3 regions of the Pseudomonas sp. LBUM1653 genome follow, and region 1 is predicted to be linked to each of the others. Evidence: riboswitches for the same ligand, from Rfam matches in the RefSeq annotation. Region 1 holds a riboswitch; each other region holds the start of a gene.
The links. A riboswitch is a leader RNA that binds a small molecule or an ion and turns the genes downstream of it on or off. The one in region 1 is predicted to bind cobalamin.
Positions count from the first base shown of each region.

Region 2: linked by a shared signal. The riboswitch ahead of cobO (cob(I)yrinic acid a,c-diamide adenosyltransferase) and the one ahead of ACA054_RS17705 (CbtB domain-containing protein) in region 1 are both predicted to bind cobalamin.
Region 3: linked by a shared signal. The riboswitch ahead of ACA054_RS12930 (ABC transporter substrate-binding protein) and the one ahead of ACA054_RS17705 (CbtB domain-containing protein) in region 1 are both predicted to bind cobalamin.

Region 1 covers NZ_CP166803.1:3,969,250-3,977,208, reverse strand. Annotated here, with positions in the region: gene ACA054_RS17730 (fatty acid cis/trans isomerase) at 1-1,390, shown strand, start outside; gene nfuA (Fe-S biogenesis protein NfuA) at 1,579-2,163, shown strand; gene cobM (precorrin-4 C(11)-methyltransferase) at 2,307-3,053, opposite strand; gene ACA054_RS17715 (cobalamin biosynthesis protein) at 3,134-3,547, opposite strand; gene ACA054_RS17710 (CbtA family protein) at 3,544-4,248, opposite strand; gene ACA054_RS17705 (CbtB domain-containing protein) at 4,260-4,454, opposite strand; cobalamin riboswitch at 4,576-4,800, opposite strand; cobalamin riboswitch at 4,977-5,188, shown strand; gene cobW (cobalamin biosynthesis protein CobW) at 5,288-6,358, shown strand; gene cobN (cobaltochelatase subunit CobN) at 6,362-7,959, shown strand, end outside.
Region 2 covers NZ_CP166803.1:1,901,301-1,909,259, reverse strand. Annotated here, with positions in the region: gene cobD (threonine-phosphate decarboxylase CobD) at 1-29, opposite strand, end outside; gene cbiB (adenosylcobinamide-phosphate synthase CbiB) at 22-930, opposite strand; gene bluB (5,6-dimethylbenzimidazole synthase) at 927-1,577, opposite strand; gene ACA054_RS08790 (cobyrinic acid a,c-diamide synthase CobB) at 1,574-2,974, opposite strand; gene cobO (cob(I)yrinic acid a,c-diamide adenosyltransferase) at 2,971-3,582, opposite strand; cobalamin riboswitch at 3,666-3,899, opposite strand; gene ACA054_RS08780 (hypothetical protein) at 4,051-4,635, shown strand; gene ACA054_RS08775 (PQQ-dependent sugar dehydrogenase) at 4,703-6,016, shown strand; gene ACA054_RS08770 (O-methyltransferase) at 6,123-6,776, opposite strand; gene ACA054_RS08765 (C40 family peptidase) at 6,795-7,331, opposite strand; gene ACA054_RS08760 (C40 family peptidase) at 7,497-7,959, opposite strand, start outside.
Region 3 covers NZ_CP166803.1:2,828,888-2,836,846, reverse strand. Annotated here, with positions in the region: gene ACA054_RS12940 (TonB-dependent siderophore receptor) at 1-405, shown strand, start outside; gene ACA054_RS12935 (acetyltransferase domain-containing protein) at 1,454-2,626, shown strand; cobalamin riboswitch at 2,660-2,854, shown strand; gene ACA054_RS12930 (ABC transporter substrate-binding protein) at 2,999-4,012, shown strand; gene ACA054_RS12925 (FecCD family ABC transporter permease) at 4,009-5,025, shown strand; gene ACA054_RS12920 (ABC transporter ATP-binding protein) at 5,022-5,813, shown strand; gene ACA054_RS12915 (OprD family porin) at 5,834-7,168, shown strand; gene ACA054_RS12910 (hypothetical protein) at 7,264-7,917, shown strand.

The DNA of each region.
Region 1 (7,959 bases):
CCGGGTCAAAAGCCTATTCTATAACGGCAACTGGCAGGTCAACGCCTTGCCGGGCTACGGCCCGGAACGCCGGGCCAATCCGTTTACGACCTTCGAAGCGATCCCGGCCCAGGCGCGTTATCAGTTCATGCTCGATAACGCCGAGTATTTCGTGCGCACCTTTATTCGCGGTCCGGTCTGCCGGGGGCAGATCGCAACCGATGTGATCCGCGACAACTTCTGGGCGCTGTTCCAGGCGCCGGAGCATGACCTCTATATCACTGACCCAAACTACCGCGGCCAGGCCACGCCGTTGCTGGCGATGCCGGGGCAAAATGACGACGTTGGCAGTGTCCTGAGCCTGTGGCACGACTACCGCGACAAACGTAACGAATATGAAGCCCTGCGCCGGGACAGCTATGCCGATCTGCCGGCGCCGAGCTGGTCGAGCCTGTGGGCCGGTAACGACAACGCATTGCTGAGCATTTTCCGCCATTTCGACAGCGCTGCAGTGACCAAGGGCCTGATCGGCGACGTGCCGCAAACCATGTGGCTGTTCGACTTTCCGCTGCTGGAGCGTACTTATTATCAGTTGGCGGTGAATTTCGACGTGTTCGGCAATGTTTCCCACCAGGCCCAGACGCGCTTGTATTTCGACCTGATCCGCAATGGCGCCGAGCAGAATTTCCTGCGCCTGATGCCGGCTGATTCCCGGGAGGGCTTCCTTGACGATTGGTACCAGAACAGCGGGAAATTCAAGATGTGGCTGGACTATGAAGCCATTGACGACGACACGCCGACCGCGCTGAAACTCGATGAAAAGGACCCCAAGCGCGACTTCGCCATGCAGCTGCTGGCGCGCTACGGCGAGCTGAACGCCAAGCCTGATCCGATCAATCGCTGCGACGGCGCCTATTGCTCGCGGCCGAACATCGATCCGGTCCTGCAGTCAGCCGAGCAGGCATTGAGTCGCCTGGCCTCACGTCCGGCGGCCGGCCTCAGGGTCATCGATCAACTGCCGGAAGCGACCATGCTGCGCGTCGAAACCGCGAGCGGTCAGCGTGTGGTCTATAGCCTGCTGCGCAACCGTGCGCACAGCAACGTGGCGTTCCTGCTGGGCGAGTCGCTGCGATTTCAGCCGGGGCTCGATACGCTCACCATTTTCCCGGGCGTACTCAGCAGTTACCCGAACTTCATGTTCAACATTCCCGCCGATCAAGTCCCGGAATTCGTGGATGCGATGGAAAACGCCAAGGATGCCGATCGTTTGGAGAAAATCGTCGAACGTTGGGGGATCCGTCGCAGTCATCCGCAGTTCTGGCAATATTTCCATGACCTGAGTCGCTACATCCACGAAACCGAACCGGTGGAAGAGGGCGTGCTGGACATGAATCGCTACGAGAACCTGTAAACACGCTAAACCCCTGTAGGAGCTGCCGCAGGCTGCGATCTTGTGATCTTGAAAATCAAAATCAAAAGATCGCAGCCTGCGGCAGCTCCTACAGGGGGGATTGTCGGAATCTTTCCCGACAAAAATACTAGGACTTTGTCCGGCGCGATGATTGGCGTAAACTGCGCCCAAGCCTGCGAGGAGTTTCCATGACCGCTATTACCATCACCGACGCCGCCCACGATTACCTGGCTGATCTGCTCTCCAAGCAGAACACCCCGGGCATCGGCATCCGCGTCTTCATCACCCAGCCTGGCACCCAGTACGCCGAAACCTGCATTGCCTACTGCAAGCCGGGCGAAGAAAAACCCGAAGACACCGCGCTGGGGCTGAAAAGCTTCACCGCGTACATCGACCATTTCAGCGAAGCTTTCCTGGACGATGCCGTTGTCGACTACGCCACCGACCGCATGGGCGGCCAGCTGACCATCAAGGCGCCTAACGCCAAAGTGCCGATGGTCAATGCCGATAGCCCGGTCAACGAGCGCATCAACTACTACCTGCAAACCGAGATCAACCCGGGGCTGGCCAGCCACGGCGGCCAGGTCAGCCTGATCGACGTGGTCGAAGACGGCATCGCCGTCCTGCAGTTCGGTGGCGGTTGCCAGGGCTGCGGCCAGGCTGACGTAACCTTGAAGGAAGGCATCGAGCGCACCTTGCTCGAGCGTATTCCCGAGCTCAAGGGTGTGCGTGACGTGACTGACCACACGCAGAAAGAAAACGCCTACTACTAAGGTGTTCACTGCGAAATGAAAAAACGGCGCCCCGTGAGCGCCGTTTTTTTATGAGTAAAATTCACTGACCCCTTCGCGAGCAGGCTCGCTCCCACAGTTGATCGCATTCCAATGTGGGAGCGAGCCTGCTCGCGAAGGGGCCTTCAGGGGCGATACAAATGTGCATGCCCCGCACGATACAGCGACGACTCGCTGAACTGCTCACTACCCAACACCCGACCCACCAGAATCAACGCCGTCCGCCGAAACCCCTTGGCTTCAACCTTTTCGGCAATGTCCGCCAACGTCCCCACCACCCAGTCCTGATCCGGCCAGGTCGCCCGATGAATCACCGCAATCGGGCAGTCCGCGCCGTAATGCGGCAGCAATTCGGCGAGGATTTTCTGCAGATGCTTGACCCCCAAATGAATCGCCATGGTCGCCCCGTGCTGAGCCAGGCTGCCCAGTTCTTCTCCAGCGGGCATCGCGGTTTTGTCGGCGTAGCGAGTCAGGATGACGCTCTGTGACACGTCCGGCAAGGTCAGTTCCGCGCCCAACAGCGCCGCGCAGGCGGCCGTTGCGGTGACGCCGGGAATGATTTCAAAAGGAATAGCGAGCTCACGCAGATGGCGAATCTGCTCGCCTATGGCGCCATACAGGCTCGGGTCACCGGAGTGCACGCGAGCCACGTCCTGACCCTTGGCATGGGCGGTTCTGATCAATTCGATAATCTGTTCCAGGTGCAGTTCGGCGCTGTTGACCACCTGCTCGGCGCGGTGTCCTTCCAGCACTGCGGCGGGCACCAGCGAGCCGGCATAGATGATCACCGGGCAGCTGCGAATCAGCCGTTGGCCTTTGACGGTGATCAGTTCCGGGTCGCCGGGACCTGCGCCAATGAAGTAGACGGTCATCGTCGGCTCCTGTTGAAAATGGGGCTGGGCAAGGCTTCAGATGAAGATTGCTCATGATCGAATGCGGATTATCGGGGATTTTACGCGGCGCCAGCCAATGCCAGGGTGGCCTGGGCATATTTTTGTCGCGGGATCAGCAGTTTCGCCGGTGACTGGGTCAGCTGTTCGGCCAGTGCCAGAGCGGCACTTTCCGCCACACCGTAACAGCCGGTACGCTCGAACGCGATCTGCGAATGGTGGCTGAGGTGCGCTTGATAAGCCGCCAATTGTTCACTGCTGAAGTACAGCATTTGTAACCCAAGCTGCTCGGCCAGCTCGATCAGGGCCGGTTCGTTGCGCTTCAAATCGATGCTGGCCAGGGCCTTGATCTGATGCAGTTCGATCTGGTGCGCCTGCAATGCCTGGTCAAGCAGGGCCCGCAGCGTGCTGACGGGGCAGCCGCGCTGGCAGCCCAGGCCGACCACCAGGGTCGGCGCTGTGCCGAGGTTAGTCATGCGTGGTACTGGCCATCGCTTTTGCGGCGGAACAACCAGGCGCTGATCAGGCCCAGGGCCAGCCAGAACGCCACGTTGGTCAGCTGCGAAGCGATTTTGAACTGCGCCTCCAGGGCTTCCGGGGCGAGCATCGAATGCACTTCCGGTTGCGGTGCGCCAATCACATGAGGAACGGCAAGGATCGCTATGCCGAGGATCTTCATCAGCCAGTGCCGGCTGAACACGATCAGGGCGATGCCGACTGCTGTGGAGGCGGCGGTGCCGATCCACCAGATTTGCCGTTGCGCCAGATCGGCAGCCGCGGTGCCTGGTAGCTCAGGCGGCAGGCCGAGGGTCGGCGCCAACACGAAAGTCGCGTAGCCAGCCAGACCCCAGAGCAGGCCCTGAGAGGTTTTGGTCGGCGCGCGCAGGCTGTAGAGACCGGCGAGCATCAGGGCGAAACCGACCGCCACCACCAGATTACCGCCAGTGGTCGACAGCACGCGCTGCCAGCCGTCTTCCGGCTCCCAGGCTTCGGCGTCGTGGGTGTGGGCAGCGACGCCCGCGGCGTGTTCGTGGACTTCAACGGCGGCCGGTTCGGAGTTTTCGTAGGTTTCGGCCTGCAAAATCAGCGGGGCGACCCAGAAGCTTTGCAGCAGGGTCAGCAGCAGGGCGGCCAGCAGCCCGGTGAAACCTGCGGTTTGCGCAATACGCTTGATCATGTCGGCAGGTCTCAATGGCACGGGAACGCGGAACTGTGGCGCGTATCGTGAGCAGCGTTGTGAACGGCTTCGATGTGCGAGAAACCGGCGAAATACACAAGGCTAGCGCCGAGGATCGACGCACAAACGGCGGCGGTCAGGCGTTGAGTCAGGGTTGTGGTGGTGCTGGCGGTGCTGCTATGGCCGGTGCTGCTGATGATCGACATGGCGTTTCCCTCTGGTCTGTCAGCGGGGAATGAAGGCGCATGCAAAACCCTGCACGACCGGGCGCGCAGAGGTTCAAACAGCGCCCGCCCACCGCGGGTTTGTTATTTCAGTGATCGTGTTGGTCACTTTGTGTTGCGGGCCGGTCTCCGGGCTCACGAGGGGCGCAGGCTTTCGCCTTGACCTGCAAGCATCACCTTCCCATGCCACATTGGCACAGTGGATCTGACGCTTCGCTCGCTTACCGTTGCGGGGGCAGCACCGGACTGACATGGCTTGAAGTAAAGCACATGCGGCACCGGTTTCCCGTTTCACCCTGTGAAGGGCACCCGTAACAAGATGCGTAGGAGAGCATGGGCGAGGGGCGGGCGTCAATTGGCAAGGGTTCTCAACTCGAGACCGAGTCGCTTCATTCGCGAGCAGGCTCGCTCCCACAGGTGTTCGCATTCCAATGTGGGAGCGAGCCTGCTCGCGAAGGGGCCGATGCGGGCGACACAAGACATTGACCCGTCCCAATACCATGCGTAGCCTTGCGCTTTCGAGGTTCTTCGGCGTTTGTCGAAGCTAAGAAGGGAACGCGGTCAATGCCGCGGCTGCCCCCGCAACTGTGAACGGTTCAGTTTCTGCCATGCCACTGCATGCGCCAGCCATGGCGCGCGCGGGAAGGCGCAGCAACCGCCAGTCCAACGACTGGCCAGCCGTCAGCCAGGAGACCTGCCTCGATACAGATTCTCACTACAACCGGGCGGGGTGATCCGGTGGCGAAACGCTTGCGGCGCGCTTGTGCGTGGCCGGTTCTCGTCCCGTATGCCCGCCATCTGCCAAAGGGCATCCGATGAAAACACTGGCCAAACTCCCCGTCACCATCGTTACCGGCTTCCTCGGCTCGGGCAAAACCACCTTGCTGCGGCACATGCTCGACAATGCCCAGGGCCGCCGCATCGCAGTGATCGTCAACGAGTTCGGCGAGCTGGGCATCGATGGCGAAATCCTCAAGCAGTGCTCCATCGGTTGCACCGAAGAAGAAGCCAACGGCCGCGTCTACGAGCTGGCCAACGGCTGCCTGTGCTGCACCGTACAAGAAGAGTTCTTCCCGGTGATGCGCGAACTGGTGGCCCGTCGCGGCGATCTCGACCATATCCTGATCGAAACTTCCGGCCTGGCCCTGCCAAAACCTCTGGTCCAGGCCTTCCAGTGGCCGGAAATCCGCAGCGCCTGCACCGTTGATGCGGTGATTACCGTGGTCGACAGCCCGGCCGTGGCGGCTGGCACCTTCGCCGCGTTCCCGGACCAGGTCGACGCCATGCGCAAACTCGACCCGAACCTGGACCACGAATCGCCGCTGCACGAGCTGTTCGCCGACCAGCTGTCCAGCGCCGACCTGGTGATCCTCAACAAGGCCGACCTGATCAGCCCTGAAGACCTGGCCCGTGTGCGCCTGGAAGTCGCCGAGGAATTGCCGCCAGCGGTGAAAGTCATCGAAGCCAGTAGCGGTCGCCTGCCGCTGGACGTATTGATCGGCCTCGGCGCCGGTTCCGAAGAACACATCGACAGCCGTCACAGCCACCACGATCACCACCATGACGGCGACGACGATCATGATGACCACGATCACGATGCCTTCGATTCGATCTCCATCGAACTGCCGGCATCCGACGAAAGCCTGTTGATGGACGCGCTGACCCAACTGGTGGTCCAGCACGGCATCCTGCGGGTCAAGGGTTTCGCGGCGATCCCGAACAAACCGATGCGTCTGCTGATCCAGGGCGTGGGCTCCCGTTTCGACAAGCATTTCGACCGCCAGTGGGGCGTTGAAGAAGCGCGCACCACCCGTCTGGTGTTGATCGGCCAGGCACTGGACGCCGCCTTGCTCGAAGCGCAATTGCGCGCCGCGCTCAGCGTGTAACCCATGCACCTGCTCAGGACCCAGCCCGGCGGATTCGTGTCGGATGACAACATTGCCGACCTTGGTCAAACCCCCGCCGAGCTGGTGATCCTGTGCAGCGGCGACTCCAGCCTGGCGCTGCTCGCCGAAGCGGCGCAGCAGTTGCCAGACGACTACCCGAGCGTGCGCCTGGCCAACCCGATGCAGGTGCAGAATCATGCGTCGGTCGATCTGTATGTCGACGAAGTATTGCGCCACGCCAAAGTCATTCTGATTTCGCTGCACGGCGGCATTGCCTATTGGCGTTATGGCGTGGAGCGGCTGGTGGAATTGTCGCAGCGTGGTGTGCAGCTGATCCTGGTGCCGGGCGATGATCGCCCTGACCCGGAGCTCAGCGACCTGAGCACCGTGGGCGCTGAAGACCGCGACCGGCTTTGGCAGTTCCTGCGCCAGGGTGGCATGAGCAATGCCCTCGATTTTTTCCGCTGCCTGGCCAATCGCTGGCTGGATCGCGACTACGCCTGGGCCGAGCCGCAAACCCTGCCGCGCACGGCGATTTACCACCCGCAAAAAAGCCCCGCAGCACTGAGTGACTGGCAAGCCGACTGGCAGACCGGGCAACCGGTGGCGGCGGTGCTGTTTTACCGCTCGCATTTGCAGGCGGCAAACACCGCTTTCATCGATGTTTTCTGCCAGCGCTTGCAGGCGGCGGGGCTTAATCCGTTGCCGATTGCGCTGGCCAGTTTAAAAGAGCCCGGCTGCCTTTCGGTGGTCGAGGATTGGCTGGATGAAGTCGAGGCAGGGGTAATTCTCAACACCACCGGCTTCGCCCAATCCAGCCCTGAAGCACCGCACTTGCGACCGTTTCGCCGCAACATCCCGGTGATCCAGGCCATTTGCGCCCAGGACAACGAGCCCGGATGGCGTGCCAGCGAGCAGGGTCTAGGCCCGCGGGATCTGGCGATGCACATTGCGTTGCCGGAACTGGACGGACGCATCATCAGCCGGCCGATCAGCTTCAAGGACCTGGCGTGGCGCAGTGAGCGCAGTCAGTCCGACGTGGTCTGCTACCGCGCGCAGCCGGAACGCATGGACTTTGTCGCGGAGCTGGCGCAGCGCTGGATCGATCTGGCGCGGGTGCCCAACGGGCAAAAACGCATTGCGCTGATTCTTGCCAATTATCCGACCCGTGATGGTCGCATCGGCAATGGCGTTGGCCTCGACACTCCGGCGGCCGCGCTGAACATCCTGCGAGCGCTGCACGTCAATGGATATCCGCTGCCAGCCGAGTTACCGGACAGCGGCACCGCGTTGATCCAGCAATTGCTCGGCGGTGTCAGCAACGACCTCGATACCCTGGATCAACGCCCGTGCCAGCAAAGCCTGGCCATGGACGATTATCTGCAGATGTTTAACGCGCTGCCAGAAGCCAATCGTCAGGCAGTGCTGGGGCGTTGGGGCACGCCCGACAGCGATCCGATGTACCGAGGCGGGCGGATGATGATCGCCGGGTTGCGCTTTGGCCTGACCTTCGTCGGCATCCAGCCCGCGCGGGGTTACCAGGTCGATCCAAGTGCGGTGTATCACGACCCGGACCTGGTGCCGCCCCATGGCTACCTGGC
Region 2 (7,959 bases), 2.1 Mb from region 1:
TTGCGCAATCGTCCGCCGTGCTCAAGCATAAAATTCAGACCCCACGCACAGAATCAGCAGCCACAACCATACCCCACGCTGCACCAGTTGCCAGCCGCGGTCGATGGCGTCGGCATCCGCCGGCACGCCCTCGCCCAGCGTTGGGCGCTGATGCAGTTCACCGTGATAAATCGCCGGCCCGCCCAGCTCGACGCCCAACGCACCGGCACCCGCCGCCATCACCGGGCCGGCATTCGGGCTATCCCAGGTCGGCCCCTGGGTGCGCCAACATTTCAACGCCAGCCGGGTTTTGCCCAGTAGCGCGTAGGTCAGCGCCACCAGGCGCGCAGGAATGTAATTGAGCACGTCGTCAATCTTCGCCGCCGCCCAGCCGAAACGCTCGAAGCGTTCGTTGCGATAGCCCCACATCGCGTCCAGGGTGTTGCTCAAACGGTAGAGCACCACGCCCGGCGCACCGGCCACGGCAAACCAGAACAGTGCGGCAAACACCGCGTCGCTGCCGTTTTCCAGCACCGATTCGGTGGCGGCGCGGGCCACGGCGGTTTCATCCAGATCACTGGTTTTACGGCTGACCAGATAACTCACGCGCTGGCGCGCTTCTTCAAGATTATCGCTGCGCAAGGCCTTGGCCACAGGCGTGACATGCTCGCCGAGGCTGCGCATGCCCAGGGCGCAATAGAGAGCAAGAATCTCGACGATCCAGCCGACGTAAGGTGCCCAGGAAAATGCCGTGGCCAACAGGGTCAGCGGCAATACAGCAATCACCCACGCGGTGACCCCATGACTGCGCCAGCCGCGACCGCCGCCATTGAAACGTTGCTCGATGCGCTCGGCAAAACGGCCGAACGCCACTAGCGGATGCCAGCGCTTGGGTTCACCCAGCAGCGCATCCAGCGCTACCGCGGCGACACTCAACAACGCCACACTCATTGACTCACTCCCCAATAATTTTCATACAACAGCTCACTCAGCGGACGCGCCTGCGCCCAGCCTTCGAGTACCAGCATCGGTGCCGGATAGAAGGCCTTGACCGGTCCCAGGCAGAGAATGGCCAAGGGCTTGGCGCCAGGCGGCAGGCCCAGCAGGTCCGCCAGGGCTTGCGGTTCGAACAGCGAGACCCAGCCCATGCCCAGCCCTTCGGCGCGGGACGCCAGCCAGAGGTTCTGGATCGCGCAGGACAACGAGGCCAGGTCCATCTCCGGCAGGGTGCGACGACCGAAGATATGCCGTTCGCGATCGTCCATCAGCGCGGCGACCAGCACCTCGGCGCAATCGTTGATGCCCTCGACTTTGAGCTGCATGAATTCGTCGGTACGCTCACCGAGGGCCTCGGCGGTGCGGATGCGCTCTGCTTCCACCAGCGCCTGGATCTTGCTGCGCAAGGCACGATCGCTGATGCGGATGAAGCGCCAAGGCTGCATCAGGCCGACACTCGGTGCCTGATGCGCGGCTTCGAGCAGGCGCCGCAGCAACTCGGGCTCGACCGTGCCGCCGGCGAAGTGACGCATGTCGCGGCGTTCGCCGATGGCTCGGTAGACCGCTGCGCGTTCGGCTTCGGAAAAGGCGTTGTCGGTCATGGCCTCTTCGCGAGCAGGCTCGCTCCCACAGTGGACCGCGTTTCTTCAGGCGATCCACTCACCAATGTGGGAGCGAGCCTGCTCGCGAAGGCGTCCGAACGGTCAGGCGCAAACAGCGCGGCAATCGCCGATGGATTGGACGGAAAATAGAAGTGCACATAAGAGGCCGTCATCCGCCCCTCGCGATAAACCGCCTCTGCCCCGCGCCCGCCGTTAGGACTCAAGCCCCGGGCAATCGGTGTCAGTTCGGTGGAGGTCAGCGAATGATGATAGGTGTGCCCGCGCAGTGAACCTTCCGGCAATTCAACCGCTTGCAAGGCCAATGCAGCAAGGCGCTTCTGCATCACCGCATCGCCCTTCAACAAGCCCACCAGCTCTGCACGCGTGCCCTCGACATCGGTCAGCGAATCGAGCAGGTAAAGCATGCCGCCGCATTCGGCCAGCAAGGGTTTACCTGCGGCGTGGTGAGCGCGAATTGCCTCGAGCATCGAGGTATTCTGCGCCAAAGCCACATGGTGCAACTCCGGATAGCCACCCGGCAGGTACAGGCTGTCTGCCTCTGGCAAACCCGCGTCACGGATCGGCGAGAAATACCGCAATTCAGCGCCCATCGCCCGCAACAAATCCAGGCTCGCGCCATAGGTGAAGGCGAAGGCTTCGTCATGGGCCACGGCAATGCGCACGCCAGCCAGCAAGGGTTCAACAGTCACCACATCTGGCGCGGCAAATTCCACCGCCGGCGGGAGCGCGACTTCACAACTGCTGGCCAAGGCTTCGGCCGCCGCATCGAGGCGCACATCCAGGTCATTCAACTCGCTGGCTTGTACCAGGCCAAGGTGTCGACTCGGCAATTCGATCCCGGTCTCACGGGACAAGGCACCGTACCAGCGCAGGCCTTCGGTCAGGCTGCCTTCGAGCAGTTGCGCGTGGCGCAGGGTGCCCACGCGGTTGGCCAGCACGCCGGCAAACGGCAAGTCCGGCTGATAGCGCGCCAGGCCCAGGGCCAATGCACCAAAGGTCTGGGCCATGGCGGTGCCGTCGATCACAGCGAGCACCGGCACGCCGAAATGTCGCGCCAGATCAGCGCTGGACGGCGTACCGTCGAACAGCCCCATGACACCTTCGATCAGGATCAGGTCGGCGTCGCTGGCAGCCTCCCACAACAGCCGGCGACTGTCCTGCTCGCCGACCATCCACATGTCCAGCTGATACACCGGCGCACCGCTGGCGCGTTCGAGGATCATCGGATCGAGAAAGTCCGGGCCGCACTTGAACACGCGAACCTTGCGTCCCTGGTTACGATGCAACCGGGCCAGCGCGGCGGTAACGGTGGTCTTGCCCTGGCCGGACGCCGGCGCGGCAATCAGTACCGCCGGGCAATGACGAGGTTGATTCACAGCTCGACGCCTTTTTGCGCTTTGATACCGGCCTGGAAGGCGTGCTTGATCATGCCCATTTCGGTGACGGTGTCAGCCAGCTCGACCATTTCCGGCTTGGCGCCGCGGCCGGTGACCACCACGTGCTGCATGGGCGGGCGCGCCTGCAAATCGCTGAGCACCTGATCGAGATCGAGGTAGCCGTGCTTGAGGGCGATGTTCAGTTCGTCCAGCACCACCAGGCCGACCGTTGGATCGCGCAGCAATTGCTGCGACACCGCCCAGGCCGCTTCGGCCGCCGCGATGTCGCGCTGGCGATCCTGGGTCTCCCAGGTGAAGCCCTCGCCCATCACATGAAAACGCACCTGCTCGGGGAAGCGGCGGAAGAACAACTCTTCGCCGGTGCTGTTGCGCCCCTTGATGAACTGCACCACACCGCACTGCATGCCATGCCCCATGGCGCGCGCGAGCATGCCGAACGCCGAGCTGCTCTTGCCTTTGCCGTTGCCGGTGAGCACCAGCAGCAGGCCGCATTCGTTCGGGGAATTGGCGATGCGTTCGTCGATCACGGCCTTTTTGCGCAGCATGCGCGCAAGATGACGTTCGTCACGATCAGGGGTATCAGACATGGGGGAGCTCTCCGTTGAGGCAGGATTAACGGCGGGCAGGCACAAGAATAGACGGCAAGAAGCCTGGCATCGCCCACCGTGATGCCGCTTGGATGGATCAGGCCGGTCTCCGGGCTCATGAGCGGCGTGATGCCTGACTGCGCGCCTTCCCGCGTCACAGATCGACGCAGTGGCTTCAGACGCAGTTTTCACTCATTTACCGTTGCGGGGGCAGCGCCGGGATCGCAGGGCTTCATCGACTGAAGCGCTCGCTCACCGGCTTCCCTGTTTCACTCTGTCGACCCAAGTCACAGAGCACCTGAAACAAGCGGCGAAGGTTAGAGGGTTGGGGGTGGAGCGTCAATTGAAGACGCGGTACCGGAACGAATAACGGCCACTCATCCATAAAATGACGTCAATCTTGTGCCACACTCACAGCAGTGATATCAAATAGCCACAACCTCACAAACAAGAAAAAGGGTGAGCCCCATGCAAGGCATGATCATCAGCAATCCGAAGCTGGAATTCCTGCGTTCGGTACTGGAACGCTGGTTCGACTGTATCGACCGCTATAACGCCGTGCGCGGCGACAGCGAGACACCCTACTGGCTCGACGAAAAAGCCAACCTTGGTCTGCTCTCCGCCGCCGCATGGATGGCCGAGATGATCACGCTGCAACAATCGCCCACCCGCAAACAGATCGAAGAAGGCGAACGCAACGGCCGCGCCGATCTGTTCATCGCCACGACCGAAGCACGCGCCTGGCTGCAGACCACGCAACGCTGGCCACGGGTCAACAGCCTGAACCTGACTCAGGCCCTGCAGGACATCACCAGCGACGCGAAAAAAATCAGCTACGCCAGCGATCTGAAAATCGGCTGCCTGTTCGTCGCACCGCACAAGAGCCAGCAAGGCGCTACCCCCGAAGAACTCCAGGACATGGTCGATGACCTGCAAAAGGAACACTGCTGCGCCGTAGCCTGGTATTTCCCTTATGCCTATCGCAAATTGCGCAACGAAGCCGGTCACTATCACCCCGGTATTGCCGTGCTGCTCAAGGAAGCTCGCGGCTAAGGTTGAACCATCGGCCTGTCACGCTTCTCTATGATTTAAGTCACTTCATTCATAGGGAAGGTCAGCAATGCGCACATCTGAGCTGGTTTTCGTCATCGCGTTAGCGGGAGGGCTCGCCGCCTGTGGCGAAACCGCCCGCTTGCAAGTCAACGACGGCACCGGGCCGTCTCCCAAACTCCCGGAGCCGAACAAGACACTGTTCCCGACGATGAACATCGCCCCGGCCATCGGCTGGGCGAACGGCGTAAAACCCGTCGCGGCCAGCGGCACTCAGGTCGGCGCATTTGCCGAAAACCTCGATCATCCGCGCTGGCTTTACGTGCTGCCCAATGGCGACGTGCTGGTCGCCGAAACCAATGCCCCGCCCAAACCCGATGACAACAAAGGCATCAAGGGCTGGATCACCAAGAAAGTCATGGGACGCGCCGGTGCCGCCGTGCCGAGCCCGAACCGCATCACACTGCTGCGCGACACCAACCATGACGGCATTGCCGAAACCCGCACGGTCTTCCTGGAAAACCTCAACTCGCCCTTTGGCATGACCCTGGTCGGCAATGACCTCTACGTGGCCGACACCGACCGGCTGTTGCGCTTCCACTATGAAAACGGTGACACGGCAATCAAGTCACAACCGATCAAGGTCGTCGACCTGCCGGGGGGAACCCTGAATCACCACTGGACCAAAAACGTCATCGCCAGCAAGGACGGCAGCAAGCTGTACGTCACGGTGGGCTCCAACAGCAACGTCGGTGAAAACGGCATGGATCAGGAGCAAGGGCGCGCGGCGATCTGGGAAGTGGATCGCGCCACCGGCAACCACCGGATCTTCGCTTCAGGCCTGCGCAACCCCAATGGCATGGCCTGGGAGCCACAAAGCGGCGCCCTGTGGACGGCCGTCAACGAGCGGGACGAAATCGGCAGCGACCTGGTGCCGGACTACATCACCTCGGTGAAGGATGGCGCCTTCTACGGCTGGCCATTCAGCTATTACGGCCAGCACGTCGACGTGCGCGTCGAGCCGCAAAACCCCGACCTGGTGGCCAAGGCGATTGCACCGGACTACGCAGTCGGCCCCCACACCGCCTCACTGGGCCTGACGTTTGCCGAAGGCAACAGGTTGCCGGCGCAGTTCAAGGAAGGTGCGTTCATTGGCCAACACGGCTCATGGAACCGCAAGCCGCACAGCGGTTACAAAGTGATTTTCGTGCCCTTTAGCGGCGGCAAACCGACCGGGCAACCGGTGGATGTACTCACCGGGTTCCTCAATGACGAGGAAAAAGCCATGGGCCGGCCGGTGGGTGTGGTGATCGATCAACAAGGGGATTTGCTGGTGGCCGATGATGTGGGGAACAAGGTGTGGCGGGTGTCGGCGGTTAAATAGCGACAACACACTTGTGGGAGCGAGCCTGCTCGCGAAAGGGGCGTGTCAGCCGACATTAATGTGACTGATCCACCGCATTCGCGAGCAGGCTCGCTCCCACAAGGGATTAGCGTTTACGGCAGAGCGTGAGCCCATCCCCCAGCGGCAACAGCGACAGATCCACCCGCGCGTCATCCTTCAAGGCACGATTGAGTGCCTGGATAGCGCGGGTATCGGCGCTCTCGGGATTGTCCTCAAGCACCCGACCACTCCACAGCGTGTTATCGAATACCGCCAGGCCACCGGTACGCAACAGGCGTAGCGCATGTTCCAGGTAGGCCGGGTAATTGGCCTTGTCAGCATCGATGAACACCAGATTGAACTGGCCTGACTCGTCCAGCCTGCCGAGGGTTTCCAGCGCCGGCGCCAGACGCAGATCGATTCGCCCGGACAGGCCGGCCTCCTGCCAATAGCGGCGCGCGATGGCGTTGTAGTCCCCGGGAATGTCACAGCAGATCAGCGAACCGTCATCCGGCAATGCCGCTGCCATGCACAGGGCGCTGTAACCGGTAAAAGTGCCGACTTCCAGCACACGTCGGGCACCGGTGAGTTTTACCAGCAAGGCGAGAAATTGCCCCTGTTCCGGTGCCACCTGCCAGCGCGCCATGGGCAGCGCCTGGGTTTCGTCGCGCAAGCGCTTGAGCAGCGGGGTTTCGCGCAGGGAGACGTCGAGCAGGTACTGATAGAGCGAATCGTCGAGATTGAGCGTGCGGGCGGTCATGACAACAACCTCTGGCTGTTACGGATTGCGCGCCAAATGCTCGGGATGCAGAACGCGCTTGGCGCTTAGGTAGGCTCGCTGCCAATAAGCCTTGGACAAGCTGTCGAGCTTGACCGTGCCACCGGTAGCTGGCGCATGCACGAAACGCCCTTCACCGACATAGATGCCAGCATGGCTGACCTGGGAACCGCCATTGGTAGCGAAGAAGATCAGGTCACCGGTTTGCAGGCCTTCCTTACCGACATTGGCCGCTTGCATGGTGATCATTTCGCGGGTGGTGCGGGGCAGGGAAATACCGGCCATGTCACGGTAGACGTAGCCAATCAGGCCACTGCAATCGAATCCGGAATCCGGCGTGTTGCCGCCCCAGCGATAAGGCGTGCCGACCAACCCCAACGCGCGAAACAGCACGTCTTGCGCTTCAGGAGAAAAGTCCTGGGAGGAACTGAATACGATGGGCGCGCGAACCACCGGCGCAGGTGGCGGTGTACGGCTGGCACAAGCACTGAGCAGCGCTGCGAATAGCATGATTGCGAGGCGGGCCGACATCGTCATAAGCAGAGCATCCTGATCAGGCTGCGGCTAATTTCTGCGGGAGCGCAGAAAAGAAAACCGCCTGCGGATTACGCAGGCGGTTTGCCATCATTCATTGATCAGAATTTTAGCGCTTATCAGGCAAACTTCAAGTAAGACTTTAAGTTCGCCTTACAAAATGTGCGCTTACTTGCGAGCCGTGACGATTGGCGTCGCAGCGGGAGCCATGGCGAGTGCACGCTTGGCTTCGATGAAGGTCTTGCTCCAGTAGCTGTCACCGAGGTTATCGATGCGCACACCACCGCTTTTGCGGCTGCTGGAGTGGATGAACTGGTTGTCACCCAGGTAGATCCCGGCGTGACTGACGCGACCGCGACGACCGTTGGTGGCGAAGAACAGCAGGTCACCCGGTTCAAGCTTGCTACGCGAAACCAGCGGCGCGTCCACGTTGATCATTTCGCGGGTGGAGCGCGGCAGGTTCATACCGGCTTCTTCACGGAACAGATAACCGATGAAACCGCTGCAATCGAAACCTGCTTCGGAAGTACCGCCGAAACGGTAACGGGTACCGATCAGGGACATGCCGCGTTCGAGGATGCTGTCGGCCAGAACCGGAAGCTGGTACGACTTGCCGTCGGTGAAGCTGGCC
Region 3 (7,959 bases), 1.1 Mb from region 1:
CTCGCGACGGACTGGAATGCCTCGCTGGGTTACACCCAGTTCAAGGCTGAAGACGCCCACGGCGACGACGTCAACACGCTGTACCCGACCAAGTTGCTGCGCACCTTTACCACCTACCGTCTGCCAGGTGCTTTCAACAGGCTGACCATTGGCGGCGGGGTCAACTGGCAGGACTCGATCTACACCTACGCCACCAACCCGGCAGGCAATTCCGAGAAGATCCAGCAGGATGCCTATGCCCTGGTCAACCTGATGGCTCGCTACGAAATCACCGAAAACCTCTCGGCCCAGGTGAATGCCGACAACGTCACCGACCAGAAGTACTTCGACATCTTCGATGCCTACGGTGCCTTGACGTATGGCGCACCGCGTAGCATTACCGCTTCCGCGAAGTATCGCTTCTAAGGCAGCGGACCGGGTGATATTGCTACCCGAGATGAACGCGACGAAGACAGCACAACACCGGCAGTGTTGCAATGCTGTTCACTTAAGAATGGGGTTTTATTTAAGAACTGGATTGGGGGGATATCCATTGCTGCGGTAACGGCCACTTTTGGTTTCGCCCTTACTGTAGGAGCGAGCATGCTCGCGAAAAACCTGAGAGCACCGGGGGGTGTCAGGCTCCCCGCGTCATCGTTGACCTCCATCGCGAGCATGCTCGCTCCTACAGGGGTCGCCGCGATGGGCCGTCCCTGGCCCAGCGCGGCTAAACCGGCGTCCTGCCGGTTTACCCACTGCGCAATGCCTGCGTTCGGCCATCGTGGTTTAACGGGGCGCCCAAATCTAAAGCCAAAGCGAGGCGGCCTGACAGCCGACCTGACTTTTGCGGATACCCCCAATCCCCTGTGGGAGCGAGCCTGCTCGCGATGGACGTCAACGATAACGCGCCCTGTCTGCATGAACGCGTTGTCTGGAAGTCCATCGCGAGCAGGCTCGCTCCCACAGTTGGATCGCGGACAGACCTGCAATCAGGTCGGCTATCAGGCCGCTTCGCTTTTGCTTTGGCTTTTGATTTTCTTGCCCCATCGAGAGGCTTCGTTCCGGCCCAGCGCGGCGGGCTCTGTAGGAGCGAGCATGCTCCGGGCGGCGTTCCGACGAAAAACCTGAGAGCACCGCGGGGTGTCAGGCTCCCCGCGTCATTGTTGACCACCATCGTCGGAACGCCGCCCGGAGCATGCTCGCTCCTACAGGCTCTTCCAAGTGACTCGCTGTAAAAGCGAAACCATAAGTGGCCGTTACCGCAGCAACGGATATACACCCAATCCAAATATGCACCAGCAGCCCCCAACCCAAAGTGAACAGCATTACGGCAGTGTTGTGCTTTTTGTTTTGCAGCACCACGACACTCGTAGAAAACAAGCCCACAAGCCAAGATTATATGTTACGTTATATCAATACATTAACCGTCGGTTGTTTACCGACAGAGTGATCCACTCCCTGCCTGCGACTTTCAATGACAAACATTGTTCAACCCCCGCCCGCCACCAGCCTAAACCAACGCCTGATGTCCATCGATGCCCTCAGGGGCTTGGTGATCCTGTTCATGCTGCTGGATCACGTGCGCGAGACGTTCTTTCTGCACCGCCAGGTCGCTGACCCGATGCTCATCGACAGCACTGAACCGACGTTGTTTTTCAGCCGGACACTCGCCCATTTATGTGCGCCGGTGTTCGTGCTTCTCACTGGACTGTCCGCTTACCTGTACGGCGAAAAGCACCAGGGCAAGAACGATGTATCGATGTTCCTGTTCAAGCGTGGCCTGTTCCTGGTTGTGCTGGAGTTCACCCTGGTGAATTTCGCCTGGACCTTCCAGCTCCCGCCCACCGTGATCTACCTGCAGGTGATCTGGGCGATTGGTGTCAGCATGATTGCCCTCGCCGCACTGGTCTGGCTTCCTCGGCCAATCCTGTGTGTGGTGGGCCTGGTCATCGTCGGCGGGCACAACCTGCTCGATCCCCTGCACTTCCCGGTCGGATCGGCGCTGCATCTGCCTTGGGCCATTTTGCATGATCGCGGCTGGATCGAATTCTCCGACAACTTGCGCCTGCGCAGCTCCTATCCCGTGCTGCCGTGGATCGGGGTCATCGCCCTGGGTTACTGCATCGGCCCCTGGTTCGCACGCTCAACCTCGGCCGCCGTGCGTCAGCGCTATCTGTTGCTGGCCGGGGCCGGCGCATTGATCGGCTTCATCGCCCTGCGCCTGGTCAACGGTTATGGCGAGGCGCATTGGGTGGTCCATGAAAGCATTACGCACAGCCTCATGAGTTTCTTCAACATCACCAAATACCCACCTTCCCTGCTGTTCCTGTGTCTGACGCTAGGCGTAGGGCTGTTGCTGCTGCTTGGCTTTGAGCGGGCCCGGCAACACAAGTGGATCAGCACCCTGGCGGTATTTGGTGCGGCGCCGATGTTCTTCTACCTGCTCCATCTTTATGTGCTGAAAATGCTGTATCTGCTCAGCGTGGCGTCGTTCGGCTTGAACCAGGGCGACTACTTCGGCTTCGACGGCATGTGGGCTGTGTGGCTGACGGCCGTGCTCCTGGCTGCATCGCTGTATCTACCGGTGCGCTGGTTCGCTGCATTGAAGGCGCGTCGTCGCGATATCGGCTGGCTCAAATACTTCTGATCAGTAGATGGGTTCGCCTCGGGCGGCATGATCGACTACCATGCCGCCGCCGGTTCCCAAACGGGATTAATAGGGAATCCGTGATGCTGCCAACGCATCAAACGGAACTGCCCCCGCAACTGTAGGTGCCGAGCCTGCTCCTGAACTGCCACTGGGATCGATTCCCGGGAAGGCTGGAGCACGCCATGACGCATCAGTCAGGAGACCTGCCGGCCAAGCAACAATCACTAACCGGCGGGGTGTCCGGGAAGGACATCCTTGCGCGCGCCACTCAGGTGATCGGCCTTGCACTGCTTTTTCGGCAGCGCTCGATGATGTGTTTTCCAGACCTTGCACCCTTGCTGCGTGTACGGTTCAAATGGAGATTGCATCATGCTGTTGCCGCGCTTTTTCGCCCTCGTCACAGGCCTGGGTGTTTGTTCCCTCGCCTATGCCTCCCCGACTCATTACCCGCTGACGATTGAAAACTGCGGCAGCCCACTGACGTTCGCGCAGGCCCCTGCCCGGGCTGTGACGATCGGCCAGGCCGGCACCGAAATGCTTTTTGCCCTCGGACTTGGCGACAAACTGGTCGGTACTTCGCTGTGGTTCAATGATGTGCTGGGTCAGTACAAGGTGCAAAACGACAAGATCGAACGCCTGGCCGATAACGAGCCGAGTTTCGAGTCGGTGATCGGCAAGCGCCCGGAACTGGTCGCCGTCGAGCTGGAATGGATGGTCGGCCCGCAAGGCGCAGTCGCTACCCGCGAGCAGTTTCACGAACTGCAGATTCCAACCTATCTCATGCCCTCGGACTGCGAGTCCAAGGACAACCTGGTCGGCGCCGACGGCACCCGCCTGCAGCCATTTCGTATTGAAAGCATCTACAAGAGCATCACCCAGCTGGCTGAGATTTTTGATGTCCAGGCGCGTGCGCAGCAGCTGAACGCGCAGCTGCAGGCCAGCCTGGCCAAGTCCATCGCCTCGGTGCAAGACAAAGACCTCAAGCACACCAGCGCGCTGGTCTGGTTTTCCAGTGCCAGCCTGGATATCGATCCCTATGTCGCCGGGCACAAGGGCATTCCCGACTTCATGCTGGGCACCTTGGGCGTGCGCAATGTGGTGCAGTCCGACGAAGAGTGGCCAACCGTTGGCTGGGAAACCATCGCCAAGGCCAACCCGACGTTCCTGGTCATCGCCCGCATGGATCGCCGTCGTTTCCCGGCTGATGACTATCAAAAGAAGCTGGAATTCCTGCGTAGCGATCCTGTGACCCGCAACATGGATGCCGTGAAAAGCAACCGCATCATTATCCTCGACGCCATGGCCATGCAGGCCAGCGTGAGAATGTTCGACGGTCTCGAATCGCTGGCGACGGCCATCAACAGCTACGACCTGCCGAAATGACCGTGACGCTGATTCGTACTCTGCTTGCACTGGTGGCGCTGCTTCTGGCCGTGATTGCCGGCGTGGCCATCGGTGAAACCCGCATCGAACCCGGTGTGGTGTTCCAGGTGCTGGCCAACAAACTGTGGGCGGCCGGGTATGCTCTCGATCCCATCGACGAGGGCATCGTCTGGAACTACCGCCTGACTCGCGCGCTGGTGGCGGCGGCTTGCGGGGCGGGCCTGGCGACCTGCGGAGTGATCCTGCAATCGCTGCTGCGTAACCCGTTGGCCGATCCCTACCTGCTCGGCATTTCTGCGGGGGCCTCGACGGGCGCGGTGCTGGTGGCGTTGCTGGGCTTGGGTGCCGGAGCGATTTCGATGTCGGTCGGGGCGTTTGCCGGCGCCGTTGCTGCCTTCGCCGTCGTTGTGTTGCTGGGCCGCGCCAGCGGTTCGCCTGGCAGTACCGGGCAGATCATCCTGGCGGGGATTGCCGGTTCGCAACTGTTCAATGCGCTCACGGCGTTCCTGATCACCAAGTCGGCCAGTTCCGAACAGGCTCGCGGCATCATGTTCTGGTTGCTGGGCAATCTCAGTGGCGTGCGCTGGCCATCGGTGTGGCTGGCCGTACCGGTTGCGCTAGCCGGTCTGGCGGTTTGCCTGTGGCACCGGCGTGCGCTGGATGCCTTCACCTTTGGCGCCGACTCCGCGGCCTCGCTCGGCATTGCGGTACGGCCTGTGCAATTTCTGTTGATCAGTTGTGCCGCCCTGGTGACGGCGGTGATGGTGTCGATTGTCGGCTCCATCGGTTTCGTTGGGCTGGTCATACCCCACGCCGCCAGGCTGTTGCTGGGCACTCGGCATACGCGGCTGCTGCCGGCCAGTGCGCTGGGGGGTGCAGTGTTCCTGATTGGCGCGGATGTTCTGTCCCGGACGCTGATCAAGGGCCAGGTGATTCCGGTCGGCGTGATTACGGCATTGGTCGGCGCGCCGGTGTTCGCGCTGATCCTGGTCGGTCGGAGGAATGCCCGATGAATGCTATTGCCCCTGTTATCGACGAAGCCGTGCTGAGTTGTTCCAGCCTCGGATTCCATATCCGCGATGTTGAATTACTGCACGAGATCCACCTGGACATTCGTCGGGGCGAGACCCTGGGCCTTGTCGGGCCCAACGGTTCAGGAAAATCCACGCTGCTCAAACTGCTGGCCGGCGTGCGCCTCCCCAGCCGGGGAGCCATCCATCTCAACGGCGAAAGCCTCAAGACACTGTCACGGCGAACCATCGCACAAACCCTGGCGGTGGTTGAACAGCAAGCCGACACACTGGATGCGATCAGTGTGTTCGATGCCGTGGCCCTGGGCCGAACGCCGTGGCTGTCGGCCTTGAGTCCATGGTCGAAGGCGGACGATGACATCGTCCATCAAGCCTTGCGTGACGTTGATGCGACGCATCTGAGCAGGCGCACCTGGCGTAGCCTTTCTGGCGGCGAGCGTCAGCGCGTACATATCGCTCGCTCCCTGGCGCAGCGCCCGCAGATCCTGTTGCTGGACGAACCGACCAATCACCTGGATATCCAGCACCAGCTGGCGATTTTGCACGCGGTTCACGCGCTGCCCGTGACCACCGTGATTGCCCTGCACGACCTCAACCAGGCACTCACCTGTGATCGTTTGGCTGTGCTGGAAAAGGGACGCCTGGTGGCCCTTGGCAAACCGCTCGAAGTGTTGACCCCACAACGCCTTCTGGACACGTTCGGTGTCCACGCGCACTACCTCATTGACCCGTTTGACGGAGCGTACATCCTGCGCTTGCGCTCTTCCTGATTCGTTTGTGGACACCCAATATGCATACCCGATCAGCCTTTCTCCTCGCCCTGGCAAGTCCACTCGCACTCGCTGATTCGGCTCAATCGCAATCCAATGGATTTATCCAGGACAGCACCTGGAGCGTGCTCAATCGCACGGTTTACGACCATCGCGAGTACCGAAATGGCGCCCGCAACAACGCTGCGCGCAATGCCTACAAACCGCGTGACGAGCGAAATGGCTACGCCGAAGAATGGGCCTACGGGCTGATGGGTACGGTGCAATCGGGCTTCACTCATGGCCTGATCGGGGTGGGTATGGATGCGCATGCCTATCTCGGCACACAACTGGACAGCGGCGGTGGCCGCGCAGGGAAAGCGCGCTTGCTCGCTCTCGACAACCAGGGCCATCCGAAGGACGCGTTCAGCCGCGGCGGTGCGGCGGTCAAACTTCGCCTGTCGTCGACAGTCCTGAGCTATGGCGAGCAGCGCGTGAAAACCCCGGTATTCAGTTCGTCCGATAGCCGCCTGCTTGCGGAGACCGCCACCGGCGTGTTCCTCTCCAGCAACGAGTTCGAGGCACTGAAGCTGGTCGCAGGACATTTCACCGAAAGTACCGATCGAAATGCCAGCAGTCATGACCAGGGCTTCGTGGTCAACTATTCCAACGCCGTGAAAGGCAATGCCTTCGATCTCGCGGGCATGGTCTTCACACCGGGAAAGAAACTGAACGTCAGCGTCTATACCTCTCGCTATGCGGACACCTGGAACCAGCATTACCTGGGCGGCACCTTCATCCAGCCGCTGGATGAAAGGCGCTCGTTGACACTCAACCTGAACCTGTACCGAACCACTGATGAGGGCCAGTCGTTATCCGGCAGGATCGACAACACCACCTGGAGCCTGATGTCCACTTACACCCAAGGCCCGCATGGCTTTAGCCTCGGTTATCAGAAGGTGGATGCACACACGCCGTTTGACTACGTCACCCGCGGTGCGATCTTTATCAGCAACGCCGTGCAGTTGTCGGACTTCAACGCACCCAATGAACAGTCCTGGCAAGCTCGCTACGATCTGGATGTCACCCCCTGGGGGTTACCGGGCCTGTCCATGAGCGCCGCTTATGTACGCGGCAGCCAAATCGATGGCAGCCATGTCGACCCGCAAGGCGGCTATGCCTATCTGGGTTATGGCGAAGGCGGCAAACATTGGGAACGTGACCTGCAGGTGCGCTATGTGGTGCAAGGTGGCGTGGCGAAAGGCACCACCCTGTCGTTGCAACACAATGTACATCGGGGCAATACGGCCCAGGCAGAACTGGACACGGACCAGATACGCCTGGCTGTGGAGTACCCACTGACAGGAAGGTTCTGAGCCTGTTGGCGGCCAACTCCCTGGACAGAAACCACGTAAACCCCCGATGCTTTGGGACTTACCAGGATGGCGCAATTAATGGAGCAGTCATAACGATGATTTTGGTTGTTGAAGGTATCAGCGCCAGCGGGAAAACCACTTGGTGCGCCAAGCATGGAGGGCAGCATGTCATTCCTGAAAACGGCCGCTTTGAAAACGAGCCGGATCGGATAAAGGATCCAGTCGGAGCAGCCATTTTTTGGGCAGAGCGAAACGTGGATCGCTGGCAAAAAGCGTTGGCCATGGAAGACTTTTCTTCGTGGGCTTTGTGTGACAGTGACCCTCTCAAGCTCCACTACATTTGGTGCCTTTGGCAGATCGGCGAGGCGAGCGAACACGACTGGCGAGTAGAGTTGGACGCCACAAGAGAAACCATTGCACAAGGACGTATTGGCTTTGCTGACTGTTACATTGTTGGCCGCATAGATCCTCAACTCGCGCGAGAACGAGCCAAAGCAGACACCACCCGCCGACGGAATAGATTCGAGTTACACGTGCGCCTCCAACAGGCTCTGCTGACCTGGTACTCAGCCATGGATGAAGTGCTTCCCGGCAGAGTGCGATTCGGGTTTCCTGCAAAAATGCCCACCGTAGAAAACCTTGATGGACGATATTCGGTAACGGCCTTTGATCAAATGATCGCATCGCTTCCCGGAAAAAATCAGCCCTCTTGCCGACAGGAGTTTGCGAGGCTGATGCAGAGAACGTGAATTGATGTGACGTTTGAGGGAGAAAGGTAGACGAGTATCGGG